Regions from separate parts of the Desulfosporomusa polytropa genome, predicted to be linked through region 1. Evidence: predicted binding sites of a transcription regulator. Region 1 holds the regulator's gene; each other region holds the start of a gene.
What was found. Region 1 encodes HrcA, which represses chaperone genes, less so after heat shock. Its sites were predicted from a motif close to TGTTAGCACTCNNNNNNNNNGAGTGCTAACA; they were not measured.
Positions count from the first base shown of each region.

Region 1 (9,879 bases):
TATTACCAGTGTCGTGCCCGTAGAAGACAGGGATATGAATCTTATTGTTTTTGAGTCTGATCCGCCGCGGGAAGAACTTATTAATACAATTGAAACAATACCGTTCCTTGGTGAAAAGAACCTAATTATTGTTCGGAATACAGGACTATTTTCTGCTGGCCGCAAAGCAAGTGGCGGCGAGGTTCAAGATAAAACAGATGCTGCCACTGAACGGTTAATTGCATTGTTTGGTAACATGCCGGTTTATAGTCATGTTGTATTTATTACACCAGATAAACCTGACAAACGGCGCAAAATTTTTAAAGCCTTGGAAAAAAACGGTGTGGTGTTGGAAGCGGCGCCGTTAAAGGGGAAAGAATTGAGAAGCTGGCTGACCGAACGGCTTGCAGAGCTTACAATAAAAATGGCTCCTGATGCGCAGGAGCATTTGTTGGCGGCTGTCAGTATGATGCCACAGGTTTCACTTGATTTTGTAAATAATGAGTTAGAAAAAGTAATTTTATATACAATTGGCAAGTCGCGAGTTACGCAGCAGGACTTACTGCAAATTTTATCAGCGGTGCCAGAAGTATCGGTGTTTGCCATGGTGGAAGCATTAAGCCAAAGACAAACGCCTCAGGCCCTGGCGTTACTGCGTGAGCAATTGGCAGCAGGTGAACACCCGATACGGATATTGGCGCTCTTAGCTCGGCAAGTCAGACAACTTTGGCAGGCTAAAGAGTTAATCCATAAGGGTTGCGGCAGTCATGAAGTGGCTGATTTTTTCAAAGTTCCTGGCTTTATTGGTGAAAAGCTTGTCAAACAAAGCCGTAGCTTTAATGAAGGCAAACTGAAAGCCGCTTTACTTAGTCTGGCAGCAGCTGATAGGGATTTAAAAACAAGTCGGAGTGGGCCAGTGGTATTGGAAAAAATAATAATAGAGTTGTGCGGATAATGAAAGTAATACTGTCGTTCGTATAAACGAAAACCCTGTTCACTAGCAAAAGTGAACAGGGTTTTACTTATTAAGTATTAAGCTTGTTGAGCGGCATTGGCTTTACGAGCCAAGCGGGACTTCTTACGGGCAGCGGCATTTTTATGAATAACGCCCTTGGCGGCTGCTTTGTCAATAACGCTTACGGCATTAATCAGGAGGTTCTTGGCCTCATCTGCTTTACCTGTATTCACTGCTTCCTCCACCTTACGGGTAGAAGTTTTAATCGCTGATCTTACCGAATAGTTGCGGGCACGCAGTTCAGCGTCAGTTTTTACGCTACGCTCAGATGATTTAATATTTGGCAAGTATTTCACCTCCTTATGTATATATTACTAAAACATTCTAGCATGACCACAAGGAAAAAGCAAGCAAAATGCCAGACAAATAGCTTCGTATAGGTGCCTTTTTTTTCGGAAAAGATAGGTCTAAGGCATATTGGGGACAAAGGAGAGAAAATGTATGGATCAAATCATTGATGCAGTACGGACCGACTTAGCCTTAGAAGCGCGTGAAATGCTTACTAAAAAGGTTCGCGAAGACATTCCTGGTGTTTTGATTGAAACCAGTGAAGATGAAGATGCTATCATAACTCGTGTAAATATTACTACACCAGAAGCAGAACGCATGATGGGGAAAATGCAAGGTAAATATATTACCATTGAAGCACCTGGATTACGCTACAAGAATACCCCGCTGCAACAGAAAATAATGAATTTTTTGGCTAAAGAACTGGTAAGCATGATCAAGTTGCCGCGCAATGCTACTGTTTTGATTGTGGGGCTTGGCAACTGGAATGTTACTCCTGATGCTTTAGGACCGCGGGCGGCACATAAAATTGTTGTAACTCGTCATCTGCAAGAGATGCTGTCTCCGGAACTAAAAGATGGGGTGCGTTCAGTATGTGCAATTTCTCCAGGTGTCCTGGGGATAACTGGTATGGAGACAGGTGAGATTATTCAGGGAATTGTTAGCAAAATCAAACCAAGTTTGGTACTTGCTATTGATGCGCTAGCAGCAGCATCAAGTCACCGGGTAATTACCACAGTTCAATTGGCCAATACGGGTATTCATCCGGGTTCTGGTGTAGGAAACAAACGGTTTGGTCTTACGCAAGCTTCACTAGGAGTACCTGTTGTCGCTATTGGTGTGCCAACCGTTGTTCACGCCTCTACAATTGCTATGGATACGATTAATACTTTGCAAGAACATGCTGCTTTTGGCCGTTATTTTAAAAGTATGGCGAATTTGTCTGATCAGGATCGTCAGACTATAGTTCGGCAAGTGCTGCCAGAAATGCTTGGAGACCTCATGGTAACACCAAAGGAGGTTGACCGACTTATTGAGGATATTGCCGCTGTCGTAGCCGGTGGCATCAATCAAGCCATGCATCCGAATATCGATTATGAGAATATTCATATGTATTTACATTAATATAGCTAGTCCGATAATAAGTGTACTATCGTTTTGCTGCCAGGCATATAGATTGTATGTAAACAAAATTTTCAATAGGATAATCTGGCGGAGGCAGCAATGGTAACAAGAAAAGCACGAAAAAAAAGTAATGTCACTAGTTTTTGGTCCAATTTCTTGCGAGTTTATGACACGTCTAAAATTTTAAATAAATCATTGGTTAGTTTCATGATTGTAATATCAACAGGGTTAGTCTTTAGTACGTATATGAATAGTGCAACAAGTGATGTTCCTGTGAACGGGCCAGTTTATTACGGTCAATATCTACCGACCTTGTTGCCCAAGGGAAAACAGGTGTTATTTTTAGGCGTTCCAGGACTGCTTGAGGTATCTCGTCCGCAAAGTGCGGTAAAAATAACGCCTGAGCTGGCTAATGATACTATTAGTCGTCGTTTAGTATCGTTATTGGCAAATATTGATTTTAGCGATGTGCGCTCCTTAGTTTCACATGAAATTCCATTTATGTTGGCTTTTAAGAAGTCAGGCACGCCCATTGTCAGTGCAGCGACTCTGCCAAATTTCCCTCAATTTGAATCCAAAAATGTGGCAAGTAAAGATAAGCCCTTAGTAGGAATCTATCATACCCATACGGCAGAGTCGTTTATTCCCAATTCTGGGGTTGCACATCGACCGAGCGGTCAGCGTGGTGATATCGTAGAAGTGGGAGCAGCGTTAGCCAGTCAATTGGAAAAGGCGGGTGTTAGGGCTCTACACAGTACTGTTATTCATGATCATCCCAGCTTTATGAAAGCATATGGCCCCGCAGAAGTTACGGCTCAAAAAATGTTAAGTGAAAACCCTTCGCTGCAAATGATTTTTGATATTCATCGTGATGCTGAAAAACACGAAAATGTGACGGCTATCATAAATGGCAACCCGGTAGCCAAAATCACTATTGTGGTAGCTACTGGCCAGGAGGATTTACCACAGCCCCATTGGCAAGAAAATCACGCTTTTGCTAAATTAATTGAGGCTAAGCTCAACGAAAAATATCCTGGTTTATGTCGTGGCATTCAACTTGTGGAATGGCGATATAATCAACATCTTCATCCCCGCGCGCTTTTACTTGAGGTAGGTTCGCAGGAGAGCAGCAAGGAAGAAGCCATCCGGAGCATGGAGTTACTGGGTGGCATATTGGTCGAAATACTTGCGGAAAACCAGCAATTGCAGTAAGGAGGATTGCCATGTTCCAACGGGCGGCGGCAAGGATACGAAGTTGATTATCCGCGGCTTGTTTATACTGCTAACAATTATCACCATTGGTGTAGGGATTGTTGAACACCAGATGGCAACGCTGACACAGTGTCCGGCGCAAGCTGGGTTAGAAAGTGCTGTGATAGCAACCGTTGCTAACTATGTACCCCCGATTCCTAGTAAAATAGATTTTGAGAATTCGCAAATGGGGTATTGGCTTGCCCTCTGGCATCAACAATTTGTTAATGAAGCGTTTACGGCCAAAAAAGCTGCCGGCGAATATTGGCAGCAAGGTAAGCCTTATGTTGAAGCTGCTGTGCGAATACTAAAACTAAAGACTATGCAGGCGGTAGAGCAAATAGATAAGTATATCCGCGAATATCGGTAAAACTTGCAGTTTGCAGGTGGCTAATGGTATAATTTATAGAAGTATGTAAAAACGCTTTATTATACCAGGGAGGAGCCCCAGCTTAATGGATACAGGACATATTCGTAATTTTTCAATTATAGCTCACATCGACCATGGCAAATCAACCCTTGCAGACCGATTGTTGGAGTATACAGGAGCTCTCTCTGCCCGTGAGATGGAAGAACAAGTATTAGATCATATGGATCTTGAACGGGAACGCGGCATTACAATCAAAGCCCAGGCTGTGCAACTAGCTTATACAGCAAAAGACGGCGAAATATATATGCTTAATCTTATTGATACTCCAGGGCATGTTGATTTTACTTATGAAGTTTCCCGAAGTCTGGCTGCTTGTGAAGGTGCGCTGTTAGTCGTTGATGCAGCGCAGGGGATTGAAGCACAGACGCTTGCTAATGTTTATTTAGCACTTGAACATGATCTTGAGATTATTCCTGTTATCAATAAAATTGATTTGCCAAGTGCCGAACCAGAGCGAGTGAAAACTGAAATCGAAGAAGTGATTGGTTTAGATACCTCTGATGCCGTCTTAGCTAGTGCTAAGTCTGGTATTGGTATTGAAGAAATTCTTGAAGCGATTGTCAGAAAGGTTCCCCCGCCTGCAGGCAAGGATGATGAGCCTTTAAGTGCTCTGATTTTTGATTCTCATTTTGATTCCTATAAGGGTGTAATCGCTTATGTACGGGTTATGAATGGCACTATTAAGCCAGGCATGAAGATTAAAATGATGGCCACAAACAAGATTGTTGAGGTCGCAGAAGTTGGGGTTTTCAGGCCGTATTTGGTTAATGTGGACCTATTGGGGCCAGGTCAGGTCGGGTTTGTTGCTGCTAGTGTAAAAAATGTAATAGATATCAGGGTAGGCGATACTATTACTGGAGCCGAACGCCCTGTAGCTAAACCGCTGCCTGGCTACCGCAAGATTACGCCGATGGTGTATTGCGGGCTTTACCCGGTAGACAGCACTGACTATGAAAATTTGCGCGACGCCTTAGAGAAGCTCCAGTTAAATGATGCCTCGCTGGTCTTTGAACCAGAGACGTCCATTGCCCTGGGCTTTGGTTTTCGCTGCGGTTTTCTGGGACTTCTCCATATGGATGTTGTTCAAGAACGCCTGGAACGCGAATACAACCTAACCCTAATTACTACTGCACCAAGTGTAATTTATCGTGTATTTAAAACCGATGGCCAAGTTATCGAGATTGAAAACCCGTCAAAATTACCGACAACGCAAGAAATTGACTATGTAGAAGAACCGTATGTAAAAGCAACCATCATTGTTCCTAATGATTATGTAGGTGCAGTTATGGAGCTCTCGCAAGAAAAACGCGGCGAGTTTAAAGATATGAAATATCTAGATACCAACCGAGTTACGTTGACATACCATTTGCCACTTAGTGAGATTATTTATGATTACTTTGACAAGCTGAAATCATCGACCCGTGGTTATGCTTCGCTAGATTACGAATTATGTGGTTATCAGACCTCAGAGCTTGTTAAACTGGACATCTTACTTAACGGCGATCCTGTTGATGCCCTGAGTGTTATTGTCCACAGGGATCGGGCTACTCATCGTGGTCGGCAGCTTGCCGAAAAGCTTAAAGGGATTATTCCCCGGCAAATGTTTGAGATTCCCATTCAGGCTGCCATTGGCAGCAAGGTAATTGCCCGCGAGACAGTAAGAGCCATGCGTAAGGATGTACTTGCCAAATGTTATGGAGGCGATATTACCCGTAAACGGAAGCTACTGGAAAAGCAAAAAGAGGGTAAAAAACGCATGAAACAAGTGGGTAGTGTAGAAGTTCCCCAGGAAGCCTTTATGGCAATTTTAAAGATGGACTAAGGTAGAGTTTGATATGAGTAAGCTTGGTTTATATGTGCATATTCCGTTTTGCCAGCAAAAATGTTTGTATTGTGATTTTTCTTCGTATGCTCGATCTGAACATTTGTTTGATTCCTATACTACCGCCTTGTGTCAGCAGATTGTTGATCAGGGCGGTATGCTTTGTAAACCACCTGTTGACACAGTCTATATTGGTGGAGGCACACCCAGTGTACTGCCTGTGCCTCTTTTGGAAAAAATACTTAAAGGTCTTATGGCAAACTTTGCTATTCAAGCCGGGGCGGAAATTAGTATGGAGGCCAATCCAGGTACTGTTACCAAAGATCAATTGATTGCAGTAAAGTCTATGGGTATAAATAGACTGAGTTTTGGTGTTCAATCCTTTAATGATACATTGTTAACTAGCCTGGGGCGGATTCATCGAACAGTGGATAGCCTTACTGCCATTGAATATGCTCACACGGCTGGCTTTACAAATATAAGCATTGATTTGATGTACGGCCTGCCAGGGCAAACTAGTGATGGTTTTGCCTGTGAACTTGAGCAGGCAGCAGCCTTGAATACCAGTCATATTTCAGTCTATGGCCTCAAGCTGGAAGAAGGTACTCCTTTAGCGACTGCGTATGATCAGGGCAAAATCAATTTACCAGATGAGGCGGAAGAAGAAGCTATGTATGATTGCATGGCGGATTTCTTACCAAAACAGGGTTTATTACGCTATGAAATTTCTAACTTCGCCCGCCCGGGGCAAGAGTGTCGGCATAACCTGAAATATTGGCAGTACCAGCCGTATCTGGGTCTTGGTTGTGCAGCCCATTCTTTCTTACAGGGTAGACGGATAAGCCAGGTAACCGGAATTGAGGAATATAGTAAGGCTATGGCAACAGGCAGTTCACCTGTTGCCATGCAAGAAAACCTTACAAAAAATGAGTCGATGGCTGAATATATTTTTTTAGCCTTACGAACAACACAAGGAATGGGAATTGCAGAGTTTGGCCAATATTTTAATACTGACTTTTTTGGTCATTTTGGTAAAGTGTGGGATAATCTCCACCGGCAGCAGCTAGTAGCAACAGATAAGCAACAGATATGGTTGACTGAGCATGGGATGAAATTTGGTAATATTGTATTTCGTTCGTTTTTACCTGACTAAATACACGTTTACCATCTTGACATTAATCCCAAGGAGTGGTATTTTTTTAGTAGGTATTAGCACTCGACTGATGTGAGTGCTAACAAGAGGAGGTGGAGCTGATATTAGATGAAAGAAAGCGTCAAATTCTGCAGGCTATTATCGATGATTATATATCTACTGCCGAACCGGTCGGTTCGCGGACAATTGCCCGTAAATATGATTTAGGCATTAGTCCGGCCACTGTCCGCAATGAAATGGCAGATTTGGAACTTTTGGGATATCTTGAACAACCCCACACTTCTTCTGGAAGAATACCGTCTGTTAAAGGCTACCGCTTTTATGTTGATTGCTTACTGGCGCCACCTCAGATTTCCGATAGAGACATTGCTATCATTGATAATTGGTACCATACCAAAGCACGCCGGATTGAAGAAGTTTTTCAAGAAACTGTAAAAATTCTGTCCCGCATGACCAGGAATGTTTCTATGGTATTGGCGCCGCAAGTATCGCAGCAATGTACCTTTAAATACATTCAGTTTTTGCCGCTTGATGAGCGACGTTCCATTGTTGTTATCGTCACAGATACAGGTCTGATAGAAAATAAAATCATTGCAATACCTGAGGGACTTAGTCATGAGGATTTGGGTCGCGTGGCCAACGCTATAAATTCTCACCTCGGAGGTTTGGCGATTGATCGAATCACCACGCCTGTGCTGAAAGATATCCAAAATGATATTTTGCCTGATCCGCAAGTTTATGAGCGCGCGATTGCGTTGTTACGACAAGTTCTCACTGTTGACAAAAATGAGAAGGTGTATCTTGGCGGCACTACGCAAATGCTAAATCAACCAGAATTTAGGGACGTTGATAAAATCAAAGGCCTATTAACAATGCTTGAAGAAGACCGGCTTTTGTGTGATATTCTCCACATGTCCAATAGTGATGGTGTGATTGTTACAATTGGTCAGGAGAATAAATATTCTGGCATTCATGATTGTAGTGTTGTTCAGGCTACCTACCGTATTGATGGTCAAGTGGTAGGGACAGTAGCCGTGCTTGGACCGACGAGAATGGAATATGGTAAAACCATGTCGGTACTTAAGTTTATGCAACGTCATTTAGGTGAAATTTTGAAACAGTATAAAGTGTTATAGATGGGAGGAATCACATGAATTTGAAGCAAGCTGGCAGTGGTGCTGATGTTGATGAGCGTTTGGCCGCCCTGCTAACAAATGCCAATGCTGTACGGGCAATAACTGCTGCTGTAGAAGGCACTATTGGTCCTAAAGGGCTTGATACTATGCTAGTTGACCGTTTTGGAGAAGTCATTATTACCAATGATGGTGTTACGATATTAGATAAAATGGATGTTAATCATCCGGCCGCAAAAATGCTTATTAATACGGCAAAAGCGCAACAGGCAGAAGTCGGTGATGGTACGACTACAACCACGATTATGGCTGGCAGCCTAGTGTCAGAGGGTGTAAATCAAGTCATGCGCGGCGTGCCGGTAGCTAGAGTGATTGAAGGCGTAAAATATGGTATTGCCAAAATTTTAGCTGGTGTACGTGAGCGCTCACGTACTATTACTGAGGTTGAAGATCCTATTCTCCGGAGTATTGCCATGATTGCCGGGCGGGAGCATGAGGATATCGCCGATTTGGTTGTAAAAGCAGCTAAGCTGATTGGTGTAGAAAAACTTAATGAATACAATTTTAAGTTATCTGAAATTATCACAGCAGAAGCGGGTGCTGACAACGAAGTATTTATGGGCGTTATTGTTGATCAAGAACGTATGTCACAAGAAATGCCGGAAGAAATACTAGCTGCAAAATTACTGCTTATTGATGATGCACTTGAACCTGAAGAAATTGAAGATGAGGCACTAAGTACCGAAACCGGTTTTAAACGCTATATCGATTTGCAGGATGAGTTTAAGAAAAATGTACAGAAAATTGTCGACCTGGGCATTAGCATAGTCATGGTGGACCGGGGCGTACATAGTGCTGCTGAAGAAATACTTACAGATGCTAATATAATGGTTATTGAACGTGTATCCTCTAAAGATTTGCGGCGGGTGGCCGACCACACAGGAGCACGTATGATTAAACGCACAGGTCTTAAAAAAGAACTTGGCGATATTGGTAAGTACCTGGGTACTGCAGAAAAAGTATATCAGGATGAAAAACTTGAACAAGTGCGCGTCATTGGTGGTAAGGGCAAACCTATGGCTACTATTTTGGTCGGCGCAGCTACAGAAGAGGTGGTAGGAGAACGTGAGCGTATTGCTAAAGATGCGGCGTCAAGTGTACAGGCGGCTGTAAAAGGTGGCTATGTGCCTGGCGGTGGCTCTATCGAAATTGCTATGGCGCGCGAAGTCGGCAAACATCGGGAGAATCTCAAAGGAATGGCTGCTTATGGCCTTGACTGTGTAGCTAATGCCCTGAAACAGCCTTTATCACAAATTGTCGAGAATGCCGGCTTTAATCCTCTGGAAAAAGTAGAAGAGATCATGACTATGCAAGTGGCACAAAATTCAGATTCGCTGGGTATTGATTGCGATACTGGTGAAGTAGTTGATATGCTGGAACGAGGCGTAATTGATCCTGTTCCCGTCAAGCTTCACGCCATCAAAGCTGCTGGCGAAGTAGCTGTCGCTATTTTACGTATTGATACAATTATTAAGAAAAAAGAAGAAGGTGCCAATGCCCAGAAGGCAGGCGGCACCGATAGTAGTATGCCTGATTTTTAACTTGGAGGTGAAAGTTAGTGAACGAAAAAGAAAAAAAGCAAGAGCAACTTGCGGCAGAACAGGAAAGTGCTCCCAACGAAAC
Region 1 is NZ_AP042400.1:1,063,981-1,073,859, forward strand. It holds gene holA (DNA polymerase III subunit delta) at 1-934, shown strand, start outside; gene rpsT (30S ribosomal protein S20) at 1,012-1,281, opposite strand; gene gpr (GPR endopeptidase) at 1,436-2,407, shown strand; gene spoIIP (stage II sporulation protein P) at 2,507-3,619, shown strand; gene ACZ449_RS06835 (hypothetical protein) at 3,573-4,028, shown strand; gene lepA (translation elongation factor 4) at 4,114-5,910, shown strand; gene hemW (radical SAM family heme chaperone HemW) at 5,924-7,063, shown strand; gene hrcA (heat-inducible transcriptional repressor HrcA) at 7,165-8,199, shown strand; gene ACZ449_RS06855 (TCP-1/cpn60 chaperonin family protein) at 8,214-9,797, shown strand; gene grpE (nucleotide exchange factor GrpE) at 9,815-9,879, shown strand, end outside.

Region 2 (9,879 bases), 990 kb from region 1:
CTGTGGGAACGGCGGCAAGCTCAGGAGCGGGAGCGCTGCTAGTGGCTGCAATCAGTATCAGATATATGCAGACGGCAGATTTGGATGCCGTGGTGGTTGTGGAAAATAAGGCTTTTACTACGCCTTGGTCGCGCACTGCCTTTGAAGAAGAACTGGTTAGTAATGATTTGGCGCATTATCTGGTAGTTGTGGAGGAAGGTCAGTTAGTGGGTTATGGTGGCTTTTGGCTAGTGTTGGATGAAGCACATGTCACCAATATTGCTCTCTTACCTGAATGCCAGGGCCATGGCTTGGGTTCGCTGCTTTTAGAGCACATGGTTCTTAACGCCAAAATGCTGGGGGCAGTTAGTATGACACTTGAAGTTCGTCCATCCAACGTACCAGCCCGCAAACTTTATTCGCGCCGTGGTTTTGTTGAACGCGGGCTCCGGCCTAACTATTATGCCGAACTGGGCGAAGACGCGCTTATTATGTGGTTAGATAAACTATAAGAAAAGACTTGGCTTGTGCCAAGTCCTTCAGGACGCCGGCAGAAGCCTTAGTCGTTCTTATGTCAACAGAATTGTGTTATAAATTCTGGTAGACTAAAAAAAGGGGGCCGCGTGATATATTCGCAGCCCCAAAGGGTGATTGTGTAATTCAACATATGCGCGAACACATTAAAAGGTGATTAACTGAACTAGACTAAAGCGACAGGGCGGCTATAGCCGCCCTGTGCGATAAACTCTATTGGAGAGTAGATTCATACTGCTCAATCATTTTCCGAACCATGTGGCCACCTACGCGGCCGCAGTCGGCAGAGGTCATCGTTGACCAACCTTGGCTACGAACGCGCTCGGAAATCCCTAATTCATTAGCCACTTCCATTTTCATCTGGTCAAGAGCGTTTTCAGCTCCTGGGTTTACAGGTTTATTCGAGCGTGCCATGTACCTACACCTCCTTTCGCGGACTGTATGTTGCTGTCCTTGACTTTAATGTGGCTCTCTTTCACGATTTAAATACATCATTCGATCATGTAATAATTAGCAGACATATGATGGAGGTCTGTCCTTATGAAGCAAAGTTTAACATTGGCTATAGAAACAAGCTGTGATGAAACATCGGCATCTGTTGTATCCAACGGGCGTACAATTTTATCCAATATTATTTCATCACAAGTGCCAACACATCAAAAGTTTGGTGGCGTTGTACCTGAAATAGCCTCACGCAAACATATTGAACAAGTCATCCCGGTTATTGATCAGGCTTTGGTTGAAGCTGGAATAACACTGGCAGATGTCGATGCAATCGGCGTTACCTATGGTCCAGGATTAGTCGGCGCGCTCTTGGTCGGCGTAGCTACGGCCAAAACGCTGGCCTTTGCTCTTGACAAGCCGCTGATTGGCGTCAATCATTTAGAAGGCCACATTTTTGCCAACTTTTTAGCCCATAATGAATTAAAGCCACCTTTTGTGGCGCTGGTAGTGTCTGGCGGTCATACTTCACTAATTCACATCAAGGATTATAATGAGCTAGAACTATTAGGTCAAACTCGCGATGACGCCGCAGGGGAAGCCTTTGATAAAATTGCTCGGGTTATGAATTTTCCTTACCCTGGAGGTCCGCATATTGATAATGCTGCCAAAGAAGGCAATCCTGCCGCTATTGCTTTTCCCCGGGCATTTGCTGATATGGCAGGGGAAAACAAATTTGCCTTTAGTTTTAGTGGTCTAAAATCAGCGGTATTAAACTACTTACACACTGCTGCTCAGCGTGGGGAAGCAGTGTGTATTCCTGACGTAGCCGCCAGCTTTCAGGCAGCTGTTGTGGACGTATTGGTAATGAAGGCTATAGCAGCTGCCAAGCACGTTGGTGTCAATCAATTAGTTCTAGCTGGTGGGGTGGCCGCCAATTCATACCTGAAAGCTGAACTAGCCGCAGCAGCCGCTGAGCAGGAGATTGGATTCTTTTATCCGCCACCAGTACTTTGTACAGACAATGCGGCGATGATTGCCTGCCGCGCCTATTATCAGTATGTGGCTCAGGATTTTGCGGATCTTAATCTTAATGCCGTGCCCTCGCTTGCATTAGGTCACAATAAATGTGGAAAACAATAAAGAGATAATTGTGGATAATGTGGATAACTTTCCGCAAAGTGGGTAATAACCGTCGTATAACGACAAGTTAATTGTGTATAAATCTGTGGATAATGTGGATAACTCTGGGGATAACACATCTGATGGTTGTGAATCAAGATAATGATGCGTACTTTAGTCAACTTGGTACCAGCTAACAAGGAATTTTTAATAGTACAGTTGAATACATAAAGATTAACAGCCTGGGGTTTGATTTGAACGGGGGAAAGTTTATGGGTGTAGTTGCCGATGTTTGCCGAAAAATAACTGTCTTAACCGCAGTGCAAATTCAAGTAATTGAGAATGCGGCAAGCGTACTGGGATTGGCGGCTGACCTTGCGCACGCTCAGGTTACGCTATATGCTCCAGCGCGCAGTGAAAATTTTTTGGCCATTGTTGCCCAGGCTAAACCAAATACCAGTTATATTGCTTTTAAAACCAATATTCTTGGTAGTACGGTACAATCCTGTGAAGAGCCACTAATATGGCGAACACTAACCTCCGGTACTGCTATTGCCGGGCAGCGTGAGTGGGCGCTTGGTATGGATGCACTCGAAATGCGGGTTTATCCCATAAAAGATGTGACAGGTCAAATTATTGCGGCTGCAAGTTTTGAAACAAGTAACCAAGAGGCCGGCGCGGAAGGCCATGGTATGCTGGTAGAAACAGCATCTATGCTTTTAGCTATGGCAACAGTTGGCGAACCGCTGGGGCGCGAGCTTTATCGTCCACTAGGTACCCGTGACGGCATTACTATTATTGACGAGCGCGGTTATATTATTTTTGCTAATTCAGCCGCTGATGCTATTTACAAAGTTCTTGGTATCAACCGGGTTATTGGCCGACGGGTATCTGATCGCCAAGTCAACATGCGGTTGGCCCAGCAGGCATTGTCTTCAGGGCAGTCAATGGAAAAAGAATTTGAGTCTGGTAACATGATTTTAGTACAGCGGGCTATTCCAATTTTTGTCGGCGGTCTTGTGACACGTACTGTGTTTATTGTTGCTGATGTTACTGAGGTTCGTAAAAAAGAAAAAGAATTACTGGTTAAATCAGCTGTAATTCAAGAAATACATCACCGGGTAAAAAATAATCTACAAACAATTGCCAGTTTACTTAGATTGCAGTCCAGGCGCACCAAGACCCCAGAAGTCAAGGCGGCGCTCAGAGAAAGCGTTAATCGGATTTTGAGTATATCGGTTGTGCATGAGTTTTTATCTCAACAGGACAGAGGTTTTATTGATGTGGCTGAGGTTACCAAAAATATTTTGGATCTAGTAATTCAAAATATGCTTGAACCTAATTTTAATATTGAAACCGTGCTTAATGGGGAAACTGTTATTTTACCGTCTGAACAGGCAAGCAGTCTGGCCTTAGTCATCAATGAACTCATTCAAAATGCGATTGAGCACGGCTTTGTTGGACGCAAAGAGGGACTTATTGGCGTAGATATTGCAACAACGCCAGAGAATTATCAGATAGATATTTATGATGACGGTATTGGCCTACCTACGGATTTTAGCCTTGAAAATACCAACAGTCTAGGTCTACAGATTGTTCGTACACTGATAGAAAACGATCTTGGGGGAAAATTCCGTCTTTTTTCCCGTTCCGGTACTCATGCCTTTATCACCATTCCCCGCCTAACGGAGGGCGCTAAAGAGGCCAAGGAGGAATAACATGGACACTTTGCGGATAGTAATTGCAGATAATGAATCAATCATACGAATGGATCTTAAAGAAATATTGGAAGAAGCCGGACATACTGTAGTGGGCGAGGCCACAGACGGCGTACGCGCGGTAGAACTGGCCCGCAAATGCCACCCGGACCTTGTTATTATGGATATAAAAATGCCGGAAATGGATGGCATTACTGCAGCTAAAATCATCTCCAATGAAAAATTGGCGCCGGTACTGCTTTTAACTGCTTTCAGTCAGAAGGAGATTGTAGAAAAAGCCAAAGATTCAGGGGTACTTGCTTATCTGGTCAAGCCTGTAAAAGAGGCTAACTTATTTCCGGCCATGGAAATTGCCTTATCGCGGTTTCAAGAGTTTGCCGAATTAGAGCGGGAATTGGAAGAGGTTAAGAATTCACTAGAGACCAGGAAAATACTTGATCGGGCTAAAGGTATTTTGATGGACGCGTACAGTCTAACCGAAACGGAGGCCTATCGTCGTATTCAGCAATACAGCATGAGCAAACGAAAATCAATCAGGGACGTAGCGGCAGCCATTGTGGAGTCAGCTACTCGTAAAAGATAGCCATTTTTATGCCAGGGCAGAGACTTTAAAGTCTCTGCCCTAATATTTCCAGTAAGTTTTTAAAAATTTTATCTACTTTTTGCGTAAATCCCCTTGATTTTTTGCGGATAATTTTATATTATAAATTATGGAATTAGCACTCGACTTAAGCGAGTGCTAACAACAACCAAATAAATATATTATAACACACCATAAAGGGAGGTTCTTTACATGATTAAGCCATTAGGCGACAGAGTAGTGATTGAAGCTTTGGCAAAGGAAGAAATGACTAAGAGTGGTATTGTTCTTCCTGACACAGTCAAGGAGAAGCCACAAGAAGGTAAAATTGTAGCTGTTGGAACAGGTAAAACTCTGGAAAATGGCCAAAAGGTTGCCTTAGATGTTACTGTTGGCGACAAAATTATTTTCTCCAAATATGCCGGCACGGAAGTCAAGGTTGAGGGCAAAGAGTACCTCATCATCAGCGAAAGAGACATCCTGGCTATAATTTAATAATCAGCTAAACTTTAGTATAAAGTGAAAGGTAGGTAATACATAAATGGCTAAACAAATTTTGTTTGACGAAGAAGCACGCCGGGCACTCGAAAGAGGCGTAAACGCACTGGCTAATGCTGTTAAAGTTACTTTAGGACCTAAAGGACGCAACGTAGTACTTGATAAAAAATTTGGCGCTCCAGCTATCACCAATGACGGCGTAACCATCGCTCGTGATATTGATCTGGAAGATCCGTTTGAAAATATGGGAGCACAGCTTGTAAAAGAAGTTGCTACCAAAACTAACGATATTGCTGGTGACGGTACCACCACAGCTACTTTGCTGGCACAAGCCATGATTCGTGAAGGCATGAAAAATGTTGCTGCCGGTGCTAACCCTATGATTATAAAAAAAGGTATTCAAAAGGCAGTAAACTTGCTTGTTGAAGAAATTAAGAAAAGTGCTAAAAAAGTAGAAACCAAAGATGCTATCGCCCAAGTTGCTTCTATTTCCGCTGGTGATGCAGAAATTGGCACACTGATTGCAGAAGCTATGGAAAAAGTCGGTAAAGACGGTGTAATCACTGTTGAAGAGTCCAAAACCATGGGTACCGACCTTGATGTTGTAGAAGGTATGCAGTTTGACCGTGGTTACATTTCCCCATACATGGTTACTGATCCGGATAAAATGGAAGCCGTTTTAAACGATCCGTATATTCTTATTACTGACCGCAAGATTGGTGCTATTGCTGACCTGCTGCCAGTACTGGAAAAAGTAGTTCAGCAAGGCAAAGAATTATTAATTGTTGCTGAAGACGTAGAAGGTGAAGCACTGGCAACATTAGTTGTTAACAAACTTCGTGGCACCTTCCGTGCGGTAGCTGTAAAATCTCCTGGTTTCGGCGATCGCAGAAAAGCTATGTTGGAAGACATTGCTATTCTTACCGGTGGCGCTGTTATCACCGAAGAACTCGGCCGCAAGCTTGATAGTGTAACTTTGGAAGATCTTGGTCGTGCTCGTCAAGTGCGTGTAACCAAAGAAGAAACTACTGTCATTGATGGCAGCGGTCAAGCGGAAGAAATCAAAAAACGCGTTGGTCAAATTCGCGCTCATATCGAAGAAACTACTTCCGATTTCGACAAAGAAAAACTGCAAGAACGTCTGGCTAAATTGGCTGGCGGCGTAGCTGTTATCCAAGTCGGTGCTGCTACTGAAGTGGAACTCAAAGAAAAGAAACTGCGCATTGAAGATGCTCTTAATGCAACTCGCGCTGCTGTTGAAGAAGGCATTGTAGCTGGTGGTGGTACTACCTTCATCGACATTCAGTCTAGCTTAGACAGTTTGAAACTTACTGGTGACGAAAAAACGGGTGTGCAAATCGTTAGACGCGCCATTGAAGAGCCAGTACGCCAAATTGCTAACAATGCTGGCTTAGAAGGCTCAGTTGTTGTTGAGAATGTTAAAAAAGCCGGTAAAGGCCAGGGCTTTGATGCTCTGAATGAAAAATATATTGACATGATTGCTGCTGGTATTGTTGACCCAGCCAAAGTTACTCGTTCAGCGCTGCAAAACGCTGCTAGTATCGCGGCTATGGTTCTTACCACAGAAACTCTTATCGCTGATAAGCCAGAAAAAGACGCTGGTGCAGCTGCTGGCATGGGCGGCATGGGCGGAATGGGTGGCATGGGCGGAATGGGTGGCATGATGTAAGCAACATCATTCGCTGATTGGTCACATAGTGCTTAAAAAAACTAGAGGTTTCGCATTAATTCACTGAATTTTTGCGAGGCCTCTTTTTTCTTTGTTTTGCGACTGTATTGGTATTAGTCAGGTTGCTATAACAGCATTAAAATAACGCCGTCCATATCGGGCGGCGTTTAAAGGAAAAAGAAAGAATAGCAGATTTTTTGATTTATTCGTCAAGGATCTCTGCTGGGGATAATTTATCAATTTTATGAGTACACATTTTGCGAAAATATTCCAAACTGGCTTCGTATTTATTTTGATCAGTACTTTCCTCAAAACATATTCTTTGAACAGCTGTACGTATTGTTGGTGATAATCTTTTTTTGTTGGTGATTTCCTCGCTAAGAATTAACTCTAATTCATGTTCTTTTTTATAGTTACTTGACCGTATCCAATAGTACAATTTAGTATACGCTATTGCCGTGAAAAAGGCATTGCCAGCATCACTGTAAACGAAGTCTGAAGGCAATTTTACTATAGCATTTTTGCATAGTTGGCATAGTTGTTCGTATAATGGATTAAATTGTTCATGCTGTGGTTCGGAAATTTGTATGAGCTGCTGGCAGGTATCTTGTATGTTGCAGGTAAGTTCTTGAATTAATTCTTGATTTTTATCGTAAATCGACAGGAATTCTTCATTTTTAGTAGATTCACGAATGAATAGTGATTTTATATTTGAAAAAACACTCATCGTTCATTTCTCCTCATCATCTTTTAGTCTTTCGGCCTTTAGGGTATTAGATGTATTTTGGGGGCTAAGCCCGAGTTTCAGCGTGATATAATTCTATTATACTATATTAATGTATAAACAATAGTAACATTTTAGTTTGGTAGCCCATGTGTATGAAGTGCCAAGCATAATCATCCCACCTAATGCATACATACTACTGTACTGCGGAGGGAGGGGGAACTATGATTATTAACTTGCATCGTCTGTTTCATCACCGGAATATTTTCTATAGTATTATTGGTTTATTTGCTATATCAGCCATGTATGTGCAGGTCGCTGACGTAATTTCTGGCGGTCCAATAGCGATTGCCGGGACTCGAACTGACCAAAAGGTTGTAGCGCTTACCTTTGATCATTCCTGGGGCAATAAATTTACACCGTCAATCTTAGATACATTGCAAAAAAATAATATTCATTCCACCTTCTTTATTATGGGGCCTTGGTCCAAGAAATTTCCTGAGGTAGCACAGCGTATAGCCCAAGATGGTCACGAGATTGCCAGTCATGGTTATCGGCACGAAAACTATGGCGATAGGTCGGCTGAATGGGTAAAGGAAGATATTACGAAAGCTCATGAGCAAATTAAAGAGGTTACAGGAGTGGAACCCCGACTTTTGCGTCCGCCTAATGGTCACTATAGTCAAAAATCATTAAAGGCCACTGATGAATTGGGGTATAAAACGATCATCTGGAATGTAGATTCGCTGGACTGGAAAAATCCTGGGAGAGATGTTATTGTTGAAAGAGTTATGAAGCGTCTTAAACCGGGGGCGATTATTTTGATGCATGCTTCTGATACCCCTGTACAGACTGCTGATGCTCTGCCGATTCTCATTGAGAAAATGCAGGCTGAGGGCTATCGTTTTGTTACCGTGGGAGAACTATTAGAAAAGTATAGCGATAATGGGATCCAGCGGCATTAAAACAGCGAGATTGTTACTGCTTGTACTGCGATGGCTTGATAGATAATAGTCATGCAGAACAAGGGGAAACAATCTTGTTTTTTTACTTAGTTTTCTTCCTTGGCAGGAATTTGGCGATATATGGCGAAATCCATGAGATTGCATAAAGTTTCAGGCTTATGCCGATAACTAAATTTACCGAACTATCTGAGGTGGAGGTCTCTATACATGATGACAGAAAAACAAGAAATGATTTTGGTTATGGATTTTGGCGGCCAATATAGTCAGCTAATTGCCAGACGAATCCGCGAGTGCGGAGTTTATTGTGAAATTGTGCCATTTAATACTAGTATTGATAAAATTCGTCAAATGGCCCCGAAAGGTATAGTTTTTTCCGGCGGCCCATCTAGTGTCTACGGCGAAGGTGCACCTAAATGTGATCCACAGGTATTTGACATTAATTTGCCAGTTTTGGGCATTTGCTATGGTATGCAGCTGGCAGCCCATACCCTGGGCGGTAAAGTCGCTCATGCCGAATCGCGCGAATATGGTAACACCAAACTGTTGGTTGATAAAAACGAAGGGTTTTTTACAGAAATTAATGCCGAAACTCAAGTATGGATGAGCCATGGTGATTATATTACTGAGCCGCCGACAGGATTTACTATTACCGCACATACCAATAGTACACCAGTAGCTGCGATGGAAAACCGGGATCGGCGTATTTACGGTGTGCAGTTTCACCCAGAGGTAGTGCATACTCCAGAGGGTATGCAAATGCTCAAGAATTTCTTATTTACTATCTGTGGCTGTAACGGCGATTGGAATATGGGTTCGTTTGTTGATCAGGCTGTTGCTAAAATTCAGGCGCAGATCGGGAATAAACGCGTGCTGTGTGCATTAAGTGGTGGTGTCGATTCTTCCGTTGCTGCGGTGTTGGTGCATCGCGCTGTAGGGGAGCAGTTGACCTGCGTATTTGTAAATCATGGTTTCCTGCGCAAAGGTGAAGCCGAACAAGTTGTGAAAACTTTCCGTGATGGCTTTAAAATGAATTTGGTGTATGTAGATGCTGTTGACCGCTTTATGAAGCGACTGCAGGGCGTGACTGAGCCGGAACAAAAACGAAAAATTATCGGCGAAGAGTTTATTCGCGTATTTGAAGCGGAATCGACTAAACTAGGCGATATTGATTATCTGGTACAGGGAACGTTATATCCTGATGTGGTTGAAAGTGGAACCGCTACGGCTGCTGTTATCAAGAGCCACCATAATGTAGGCGGCCTGCCGGAAGATATGAAGTTTGAGTTGATCGAACCGCTTAGAGACCTGTTTAAAGATGAAGTTCGGACGCTAGGCCGTGAAATTGGCCTGGAGGAAGACATTGTGTCTCGTCAGCCTTTCCCCGGTCCTGGTTTAGCAATTAGAATTATCGGCGAAATTACCGAAGAACGTTTAGAAATTCTACGCGAAGCCGATTCTATTGTATATCAGGAGATTAAAGCGGCCGGTTTGTACCGCAAGATATGGCAATCATTTGCCGTATTGCCTGCGATGAAGAGTGTCGGGGTCATGGGTGATGAGCGGACATATGCCTACACTATTGGTCTACGAATCGTAGAAAGTGAAGATGGTATGACTGCGGATTGGGT
Region 2 is NZ_AP042400.1:78,379-88,257, forward strand. It holds gene tsaB (tRNA (adenosine(37)-N6)-threonylcarbamoyltransferase complex dimerization subunit type 1 TsaB) at 1-42, shown strand, start outside; gene rimI (ribosomal protein S18-alanine N-acetyltransferase) at 42-491, shown strand; gene ACZ449_RS01950 (small, acid-soluble spore protein, alpha/beta type) at 727-927, opposite strand; gene tsaD (tRNA (adenosine(37)-N6)-threonylcarbamoyltransferase complex transferase subunit TsaD) at 1,054-2,097, shown strand; gene ACZ449_RS01960 (sensor histidine kinase) at 2,349-3,794, shown strand; gene ACZ449_RS01965 (ANTAR domain-containing response regulator) at 3,796-4,377, shown strand; gene groES (co-chaperone GroES) at 4,588-4,869, shown strand; gene groL (chaperonin GroEL) at 4,916-6,562, shown strand; gene ACZ449_RS01980 (hypothetical protein) at 6,765-7,289, opposite strand; gene pdaB (polysaccharide deacetylase family sporulation protein PdaB) at 7,511-8,251, shown strand; gene guaA (glutamine-hydrolyzing GMP synthase) at 8,459-9,879, shown strand, end outside.
Region 2: groES (co-chaperone GroES) is a predicted target of HrcA. The motif match lies at 4,509-4,539, and genes of this name have one in related genera.

Region 3 (9,879 bases), 2.6 Mb from region 1:
ACTGGGCGTAGCTGTTACCTTTAGCGGCGGTAATGCCAAAGCCGGTAATTACAGCTTTGGCAGCCCGGCAGGTAACCTGACTATTACCCAAGCGCCGCTGATCTACACGGCTACAGCAGTCAGCCGCATTGCTGGGGAGGCTAATCCGGTATTGAGCGGGACTGTCACCGGCTTGAAAAACCAGGAGGAGCTCAGCAGCGTAACCAGTGGCACGGCCAACTGGGCAACGACCGCCGATGCCTCCAGTGGTGCCGGCCGCTACGCCATTACCGGCAGCGGCCTGACTGTGGCCAGCGGTAACTATCTTCCCACCATCAGCCAAGCGGCAAGCAATGCCACGGCTCTGGCGGTTACTTCGTCAACGCCGACGCCGGAGCCGGAGCCAACACCGACACCGGAGCCAACACCGACACCGGAGCCAACACCGACACCGACACCGACGCCAACGCCGACGCCAACACCAACGCCAACGCCGACACCGACGCCGACACCAGACCCAACAGCGATAACGACATCGGCTACCTATACAGCGGCGATTGTCAGTGTAACCGCAGCAGCAGGGAGTGGAACCCGGACAACGCCTACTATGTCCGTAGCGGCTGCTGTCACAACTCCGACCGGCAGCGTGGCTGGCCTGCAAGTAATTGGCGACGGCGTGAATGTCACGCCGCCTGCGCTAACAACTACAGCGGCTAGTACGTCAGCAACAACGCCAGTAACCCCTGACACTACGCCGGTGGCGGCAAGCAATACTGCAAGTACGGTTACGGCAGCAGGCAGTAGCCTGCAATTCCAGAGCGGTACGGCAACAGGCAGGATGACCGTGATGCAGACAGGCGCTACCCTGACGATCACTGCGCCTTCTCTCACGCAGAGTCAAGCGGCAGAGCAGCAGGTTAGTGTATTTGCAGCAGGTGCCACCGGCTCCAATCTGGCGGGAGTGTATACTGTCAATAGTAGTCAGGGAGCAGTGACGATTACGCCTACCGGGACAGCAGCTTCAGCTGTTCCCCAAAATCCGTCAAGCACTGACGGCGGGGTGACCGGTCTTTTCGCAATAACTGATGCCAAGGGAAGTACGGCGCAATTTACTGTTACCTACAATAATGGCGCATTAAGCATCCAACCTGCCAATCAAGCCGCTCTATCCCTAATGACCGAAGCCGGGCAAGAACTTATTACCGGCACAGGCCTGATTGCTGCCCAGACAGAAATGGGAATTACCATGAATCAGGTGCAGGTCGTGTATTTGGAACAGACGATAACAGGTGATACTGCTGACTAAACAGTTATACTCTGGAGAACGGACCTGCAAGATAGTGCTTATTATATGAGGCGGTGGAGCCGGGCGATGACATGAGTCTTTTTGTTATGACAGAAAAACAACCACTTTTACATAAACTATTGTTATTTTTTGAATGAATACTAAAATATAAGACAATGAAATTGTGGAAATTGCTGTAATTTGGCAGGCGGCAATAACAATGTGGAATTGTTTGGCACGATAGCCAGCGGCGGCGCGGTAGAAAACTTGAAACTAAGGTAAAAGTGGAAAATGACAAGTCGTAAGGAGGTGCGCCCGATGAAAAAATCATTCTTTGCAAAACTGCTGCTGCCCGTATTCCTGAGCATCCTGCTTCTCTTCCCTACCGGCGTCCGAGCCGGTGGTGTAGAAGCGGTGCTGGCAGACACGTATCAGCCTACAGATACCTGGACTATCTACTGGTATGTTTGTGGAACCGATCTTGAAAGCAAGAACGGTGCCGCGTCAGATGATCTCCAGGAACTGCTGCAGGTCCAGCTTCCACCGAACGTCCGGGTACTCATCCAGACTGGCGGCGCAGTGGAGTGGCATACGACAGGCATTCCGTCCGGCGCGGTCGCCCGCTATCTCTATGATGCCGACGGAATTCATTCCTTGCAGGAGCTGCCTGATGCCGATATGGGGTCGCCGGATACCCTGGCGGACTTCCTGCGCTATGGAGAGAAAAACTTTCCGGCAAACCACCGCGTCTGCATTCTCTGGGATCATGGCGGCGGTAGTGCAGCCGGGGTCTGCTATGACGAGCGTACCCGGAACTATATGAATCTCAACGGTCTGCGTGCGGCCTTTGAGGCTGCCTATACGCCTGACCATGGTCAGCCACCGTTTGAGCTTATCGGTTTCGACGCCTGCCTCATGGCGACTGCTGACGTCGTACACGATCTCCATGGGCTCACGCGCTATATGGCGGCCTCAGAAGAGATCGAGCCTGGCAATGGCTGGGACTATACCGGCTGGGTCGGCGCACTTGCCCGGAATCCGGCCATGAACGGTGCCGGGCTGGGGCGCGCCATCTGCGATACCTATCTCGCAGGATGTGAGGCTTATGGCACCGACGCAGCCGCCACGTTATCTGTCATCGACGTAGGGCAACTGCCGGCTCTGCGCGACGCCTATGAGGCTTTTGGGATTGAGGCACTGCGCCAGGCAGACAAAAACCCGCAGGCCTTCTTTACCAGCTTTGCGCGTATGGCCGCTGCGACAGAAAACTATGGTGGCAATACCCGTGAGCAGGGCTATGCCAACATGCTGGATCTTGGCAGTCTTGCCCAAAATACCCGCAGCCTGCTGCCAGGTACTGCAGAAGCCCTTCAGCGTGCCGTGCAGGACAGCGTTGTCTACAAAGTAAACGGCCCTTATCGGCGGGAAAGCAGCGGCCTTTCCGGCTATTACTCCTACAATAGCGATCAGGATGGGTTTATGGCCTACGCACAGCAGGCTGCGCCGCTTCTGCCCGTAAAATGCCTCTATTACAACCTCGTCTTCGGGACGATGCCGCCGCAGGCCGCGCCGTATCTGAGTAATGCGGCAACCGGCAGTGGGGAAATCTTCGAACAGCCTGCTGCGCAGCAAAAGCTCTTTGATGTGAGCACCCTCGAAGACACACCGGTGGATATAGACAAAGAGGGTACTGCCTTTGTAAAGCTACGTCCGGAGCAGATGGAAAAACTGGCCTCTGTGCATTGTCAGTTCGTCTACCAGAGCCAAGAGGATGACATCATCCTCTACCTTGGCAGCGACGCAGACATCGATGCAGACTGGGAAAAAGGCATCTTTAAGGATAACTTTCAAGGCAAATGGCCAATGCTTGACGGTCATCCGGTCTACATCGAAATTACCTATGAAGGCGATGGCTATAACATCTACTCCGTACCGGTCAAGCTCAACGGACAGGAGTGCAACCTGCAAGTCACTTACAACTTCAACGACGAAGCCTATCATATTCTCGGCGCGCGCCGGGGACTTGCGGCGAACGGCATCGCGAACCGGGAACTTATTCATCTCAAAGCGGGTGACACCATCACGACGCTGCATTATGCGATGACTATCAGCGGTGATGATGAAGATTTTACCCAGTTTGAAGCCGATACCTTTACCCTTGGCCGGCAGCCGCGCATTGCTGACGAAGAGATGGGAGACGGCACCTATGGCTACTACTTTGAGTTTGTTGACCCACAGAATAAAAGTGCTCTCTCGCGTATCGTAAACTACACCATTCAAAACGGTCAGATTACCACTACTGTCGGCGCGGATGGCTAAAACTCTCCTGAAAGCAAGTAATTTTTGGTGTTAGCGCCAGCACGATCTGGATTGCAGGAAGGCAGGTGAGGCCTGGTAGAGAAAATAGAGGCTATGATTCTATGGAAGATAATTAAAAAATAGAAAAGGGGAAATTCAAATGTCGAAAAAAAGTGTAGGTTTAGCAATTTTCTTAGGAATATTCGGATTTGGCGGTTTTTATGCGGCCGGTTTTAAAAAAGGCCTAATACTCTTTGCAGCGGTAGCTATAGTAGGGGCACTGATTGCCAATGTAATTTCACCAGATTTGGTTCTTATTGCCAATATCGGCAGTGTCTACATGAGCTATAAATGGGCCAAAGAGCATAATGAGGCTTTGCCGATGATTGGAAACGGGCAGGCCTGATAAGTTGGTAGAGGACGCTGCTTTGACAGCTCTTCTACCTTTTTAGTGAGGGAGAATTTATGGAACATGTATCAGGTGGACAAAAAATGCTGGCGGCTGCGGCACATTGCGGATGCTTTTTCGGCGGCCTGGGGTTGGGCCTGCTCCCGCTGGTGATCTGGCTCTGTAAGCGCAAAGACATCTTTGTGGCACATCATGCGAAGCAGGCAGCAGTTTTCCAACTGGCGCTGGTACCGGTGATCATCTTGCTCGTTTTAGTGCTTTCACCGTTGACTGGGACAGAAACCGCTGCATGGATCTTCGTCATTGGCGCCGGACTTTTATGGATAGGCTGCGCAATCCTGGCGACCGTCCGGGCTTTGAGCGGAGAGTACTATGTCTATCCGGTTTTTGTGCCCTTTGGGGTAAAAAATCCGAAGTGAACTCGTTTCAGCAAAGCTGAAACGTCGGGAATTCAGGTGGGGAGTCTACCCCACCTGAAAACGCAGGGGACAGGGATGTTGTTTCGCGAAGGAGGCTGTGTGACTCAGCAATTAAGATAAAAATTTGCAAAGAAAAGAAAGAAAAACAAAACGATATAACGATATATTGAAAGCAATGAAAAAAGAGGTTGGCACAAGTATCCGTCAGCAATGAAGGCTCCCAGTATTCTGGGAGCCTTCATTGTCTTTACTTCTATCATAACCTACCATAGCGATCATCAAAACGGACTATATCATCCTCACCCAGATAGCTGCCGCTTTGAATTTCGATAATCTGAAGTGGCAATTTGCCGGGATTCTCAAGCCGGTGTTTAGATGTTTGTGGTATAAAAACGCTCTCATTCTCGTGTAACACTTGTTCAGTATTGCCGATAGTTACCTTTGCCGTACCGCCAATAACAATCCAATGCTCACTACGATGATAATGCATCTGTAAGCTAAGAATTTCCCCGGAATTAACGACGATCTTCTTCATCTTAAACCCTGGCGCAGAATCCAACACTTGGTAGAATCCCCAAGGGCGATAACAGGGCATATGTTCATCTGGTGGTTTTTGCAATATGCGATCATGACTTTCCAATGGTGCCGACAAGGCATTATCTAAAGCCAGACTAGCGATACAGTAGCCAACAATGCTTTCCGCACCTTGATTGTGGTTTAGACCATCAGCCATAATGCCATCATAACAACCACCTGTTTCGGCGTCAATCAGACTTTCATGGCAAGAGTTGTCACCAGAATACCAGGCAAAACTCCGCTCGGCAAGCTTCAGCATGGCTTTATCACCAGTGACTTCATAAGCAACCAAATGAGCCAGTGTGGACATGGATGCCTCGACAGGTTGCTGATCATATAATGCTGGCTCAGATCCTTGTAGCCACCACCCTTTACAGCCAACAGGACGGAAAAAATCGTCCCGAAACGCATTTTGGTCAAGAAATGTCATGCTTTTGCGCGCGATAGCGAGAAAGCGCTCCTGGCCTGTTTGGCGCGAAGCGACGAACATAGCCCACGGCAGTACGGCGTTATCGTAGGTGAGGCTGTCTTCAAACCAGCACCAGTCATTTTCTTTTACACATTGTTCAAAGCAAACGGCAATAGACTCAGCCAGCTTGCGGATAAGGCTAGCGCTCTCAGAGTTCTCGATAAAGCCAAGACCAATCAAGGCATATGCTTGTCCCCGTAAATACTTGAGAGAATGAATTTGTGGCAATGCACGACGAACAGCACTAGTACAGGCATCCTTTATCCCTAGGGGCATTACTGATGAAGCTAGGGTATACCCTAAAGCCCAAAGACAGCGGCCGAAACATTCTTCCGATCCTTGTGTTTCCGTAAACTTTCGGTCATAGGTCATGAAATTTCGAAAATGGCCGTTTTCATTCTGGGCATACAAGATGAATGCCAGGTAACGGTAAATTAATGCGAGGTATTCCGATGTCTGTTTTTTTTCAAAGAGCATGACCGCCATAAGTAATGCCCGGGCATTGTCGTCAGTGGTATACCCTTTGTCCAAATCGGGGACATTGTAACGTGTGTGTTGAAACATCCCGGTATCATCGGTCATTCGAAAGATATGTGCGTCAGCAAAGACATTGCCAAATTGGCTCATTATCCGACCCTCATTCCATTCCGACCAACTACAGTAAGATGAGGATGAGACTTTGGAACGGCTGGATGGACAAATCGCCTTGAATCATCTTTCGTCTGATGTTCTCTTTCGCCAATAATATTTATGCCTAGTTTGGCATATTGAGCGGCTACATTGGCCCACGTCATCGTCTGTCCAACAGCCAATGTATTCATTTCCATTTCTTTTTTTCGAAGTGGATTATCAAGTACTGATCGAATACATGCTGCCATCGAGTTGGAATCTCTAAATTCGGCAAGCATTCCGCGACCGCCACTCAGCATTTCTTCTGCATAACGATAGGGAGTCGATACAATAACCCGTCCACATCCCATGGCGTATGCCAACGTCCCGCTAACCGCCTGCTCTTTAGACAGATATGGTGTCAGGTACATATCGGACAAATGAAGATAAGTAATTACTTCTTCTTTGGTCAGATACTTATCGATCAACTGAATATTATCCTGCACCCCAAGGCTTTGCGCTAAATCAATCAGGCTCTGCCGATATTTTTCGCCCATACTTTCTTTGACACAGGGATGTGTTTTGCCGAGAATCAGATATACCAGATTGTTATAATCTGCCGCGACTTTCGCCACTGCTTCAATCCCATACTCGAGGCCTTTGGCAGGGCTAATGAGCCCAAAGCTGCTAATGATATGTTTGTTCTGGAAGCCGTGAGTGACTTTCAATTTTTCCCGCGATTCTACATGCATGCTAGGAACACCGTGCGGTATGAATACAAGTTTCTCTAACTCAATGCCGTAGGTCTCAGCCAATATGGGGATAGAGCTTTCAGCCATGGTTACTACCTTGGTGCTGAGGCGGCCTAAGTCCCGAAGGACAGTCCGTTGTTTCGGTGATGGTTCTAACAGCACAGTATGTGTTGTGACAATAAAAGGGATTTTTAGTCTCTTCGCTAAATCAAGGATATATTCGCCACACTCGCCGCCAAATATCCCATATTCATGCTCGATAACCAGGAGGTCAACATTGTCATTCGCCCAAAGTGCAGTCAGCAGATAACTCGTACGGTCGTGCTGACCCAGTTTGCGTTTTACCTGGTGGTTTGTATATTCGTCCTTGTTGACTACCGCAATAACACTTGGTTGAATAAATGGTATTTTATCAATTTCATTTACCAGATCTTCCGTAAAGGTAGCTAACCCACACTCCCGCGGAGGATAGGTACTTAAAAAAGCAATATTTCTTATTTTATTTGTTGCAACCATTTTTTTGTCTCCCCTTTTTATAAAAACACTACTTTTCCCTGTTTCTATAGCTTAGCCTGTTATTGGATTTAATCTAGATTGTTAATAAAATAGCTCATCCAACGGTTTTGGACATTTTTTAATATACTCCAGTAAATCGCCTACATTGGCAGTAGCCAAAGCAATACAAGAATCTGCCCCTCCGTAATACATTTTTAGTAAGCCTGTCTCAGCATTTAATACCCAACCGCTAGGAAAGACTACGTCATCAACGTCTCCTTCCCGTTCATAGCTTGCGGTCGGACCGAAAACCCATTCATCACTCCGGTGCAATACTTTCAACGGATCATCCAAGTCAAGAAGTGCTAACCCGAGTCGGTAAATTGAGCCAGAAGCAGTCTGGCGCACTCCGTGGTACAAAAGGATCCAACCTTCAGCGGTTTCGATCGGTGGAGCTGCAAGACCAATTTTCCCGCCATCCCACCAACCACCCCGACGAGCGTGCATTAATACCTGGCGGGCGTCCCAACTGACGAAGTCATCGGAAGATGACATCCAGATGTGTGCACCAGGTACATAGTTAGCGGTAATCGGCCGATGGATAAGAGCCCATTTTCCATATATTCGTCGTGAAAAAAGTGCAGCATCTTTGTCTTCTGCCGGCATGATCGGTCCGAGCCGCTCAAAATCTATAAAATCACTGGTCAGTGCCATAGCCACAAGTGGTCCGCCACGAGAATAAGCAGTGTAGGTAATAGCCCATTTACCCAATTCAGCAAGCCATGTAATTCGAGGGTCTTCAATACCCCACAGTTCCTCAGGATGATTTTCTGGATCAGGTTCTAACGTTGGCACTTTATCAATTTGCCAGTTGCCAACTCCATCGTCACTAACTGCCTTAGTAAAGTGAGAAAAGCCTCGCCGGTCCTCCACGCGAGCAAGTAATAAAACTTTGCCATGAAACATTGTCGCTGCTGGGTTGAACACTGCATTTGCAGGATAAGGCCAGTTCTTAGCCGATAAAATGGGGTTTTGGGGACTCCTCATAAAAAGTTCTTTATAGGTATTCTTATCGCCCTTCAACCTAGTATCAAATCCGTTTTTTTGCATAAAAAAACCCCCTACGTTTGGATATCGGCGCGTGCCGGCGAGTGTATATTACACCCAGTTCCTCTAATCCGTGGCGGTTAAAAAACAATATAGTGTTGTCACTAATCGTCAGTGATTCTAAACAGTTTATAATCGTATTATACTACAAATACTAGTTTTTGTCAAATAATTGTTTTTCGTAAGGAAACAATTATCCATTTGGAATAAACTTTTAGAACTGTCAGCAACTCTGTGTGAAAGTTATTTTTCTAATATAAATAAAGGCTTCATCATTGTCACTGCCGAAGTTCTTCAAGTGACAATGAGCGATAAGTCAACGAGATTACCAAGCGAATTTTTAATGAAGTGGGGGATTTTATGAAAGTTGCAATCATTTCACCAATTGCGTGGAGGACGCCACCGCGACATTATGGTCCGTGGGAAAGAGTTGTTTCATTATTGGCAGAAGGACTTGTGAAAGAAAATATTGATGTAACACTGTATGCTACCGGCGATTCACTAACGACCGCTAAGCTTCGCAGTGTATGCAAAGCACCTTATGAAGAAGACCGAGAGCTGGATGCTAAGGTTTGGGAATCTTTACATATATCCGAGATTATGGAGCAGGCAAATGAATTTGATATAATACACAATCATTATGATTTTTTGCCTCTGACTTATAGTGGACTAATAAAAACTCCAGTGGTAACAACGATACATGGGTTTTCCTCACCTAAAATTCTACCTGTTTACAAAAAATACAATAAGAAAACATACTATGTTTCCATTAGCGATTCAGATAGGAATGGGGAGCTTGATTATATAAGGACTGTGTACCATGGTATAGATATAGAAAAATTTACTTTAAACAAAGAACGGGGAAAATATTTAGTTTATTTTGGAAGAATACATAAAGACAAGGGAACTTGGGAGGCAATACAAGTTGCTAAAATGGCAAAAATGAAATTAGTAATTGCCGGTATTATTCAAGATGAAGCCTATTATAAAAAATATGTAGAGCCGTATCTTAATGATGATGTTTGTTATATTGGATCAGTGGGACCTGAGGAAAGGGATACAGTATTGGGTAATGCGTATGCATTGTTACATCCAATTAATTTTAATGAACCGTTTGGCCTTAGTATCGTTGAAGCAATGGCATGTGGAACACCTGTCCTGGCATTTAATAAAGGTTCTATGCCTGAAATTATTCAAGATGGTATCAATGGATTTATTGTATCAAGTATCGAAGAAATGGCTGATAAAATTCAAGCGGTCATAAATATCTCACGGGAAACGTGTCGGAAAACGGTTGAGTGTAGATTTACACAGCAGAAAATGGTGAAAAAATATATTGAAGTTTATAAGGAAATACTAAAAATTTCATAATTTAGTTCATGTAATGGCAGGTCTGCTATGATTTAGGCAAAGATCTACAAGATCGTTGATGTTAGCAGTTCCTACGCACATAACAGAATCGGCGGCACCCCAATATATTT
Region 3 is NZ_AP042400.1:4,086,312-4,096,190, reverse strand. It holds gene ACZ449_RS20865 (beta strand repeat-containing protein) at 1-1,285, shown strand, start outside; gene ACZ449_RS20860 (clostripain-related cysteine peptidase) at 1,583-3,583, shown strand; gene ACZ449_RS20855 (phospho-N-acetylmuramoyl-pentapeptide-transferase) at 3,723-3,968, shown strand; gene ACZ449_RS20850 (magnetosome magnetite crystal formation protein family) at 4,028-4,390, shown strand; gene ACZ449_RS20845 (phosphomannose isomerase type II C-terminal cupin domain) at 4,647-6,062, opposite strand; gene ACZ449_RS20840 (glycosyltransferase family 4 protein) at 6,062-7,312, opposite strand; gene ACZ449_RS20835 (glycoside hydrolase family 130 protein) at 7,394-8,401, opposite strand; gene ACZ449_RS20830 (glycosyltransferase family 4 protein) at 8,759-9,769, shown strand; gene ACZ449_RS20825 (glycoside hydrolase family 130 protein) at 9,776-9,879, opposite strand, start outside.
Region 3: ACZ449_RS20835 (glycoside hydrolase family 130 protein) is a predicted target of HrcA. The motif match lies at 8,495-8,525, and genes of this name have one in related genera.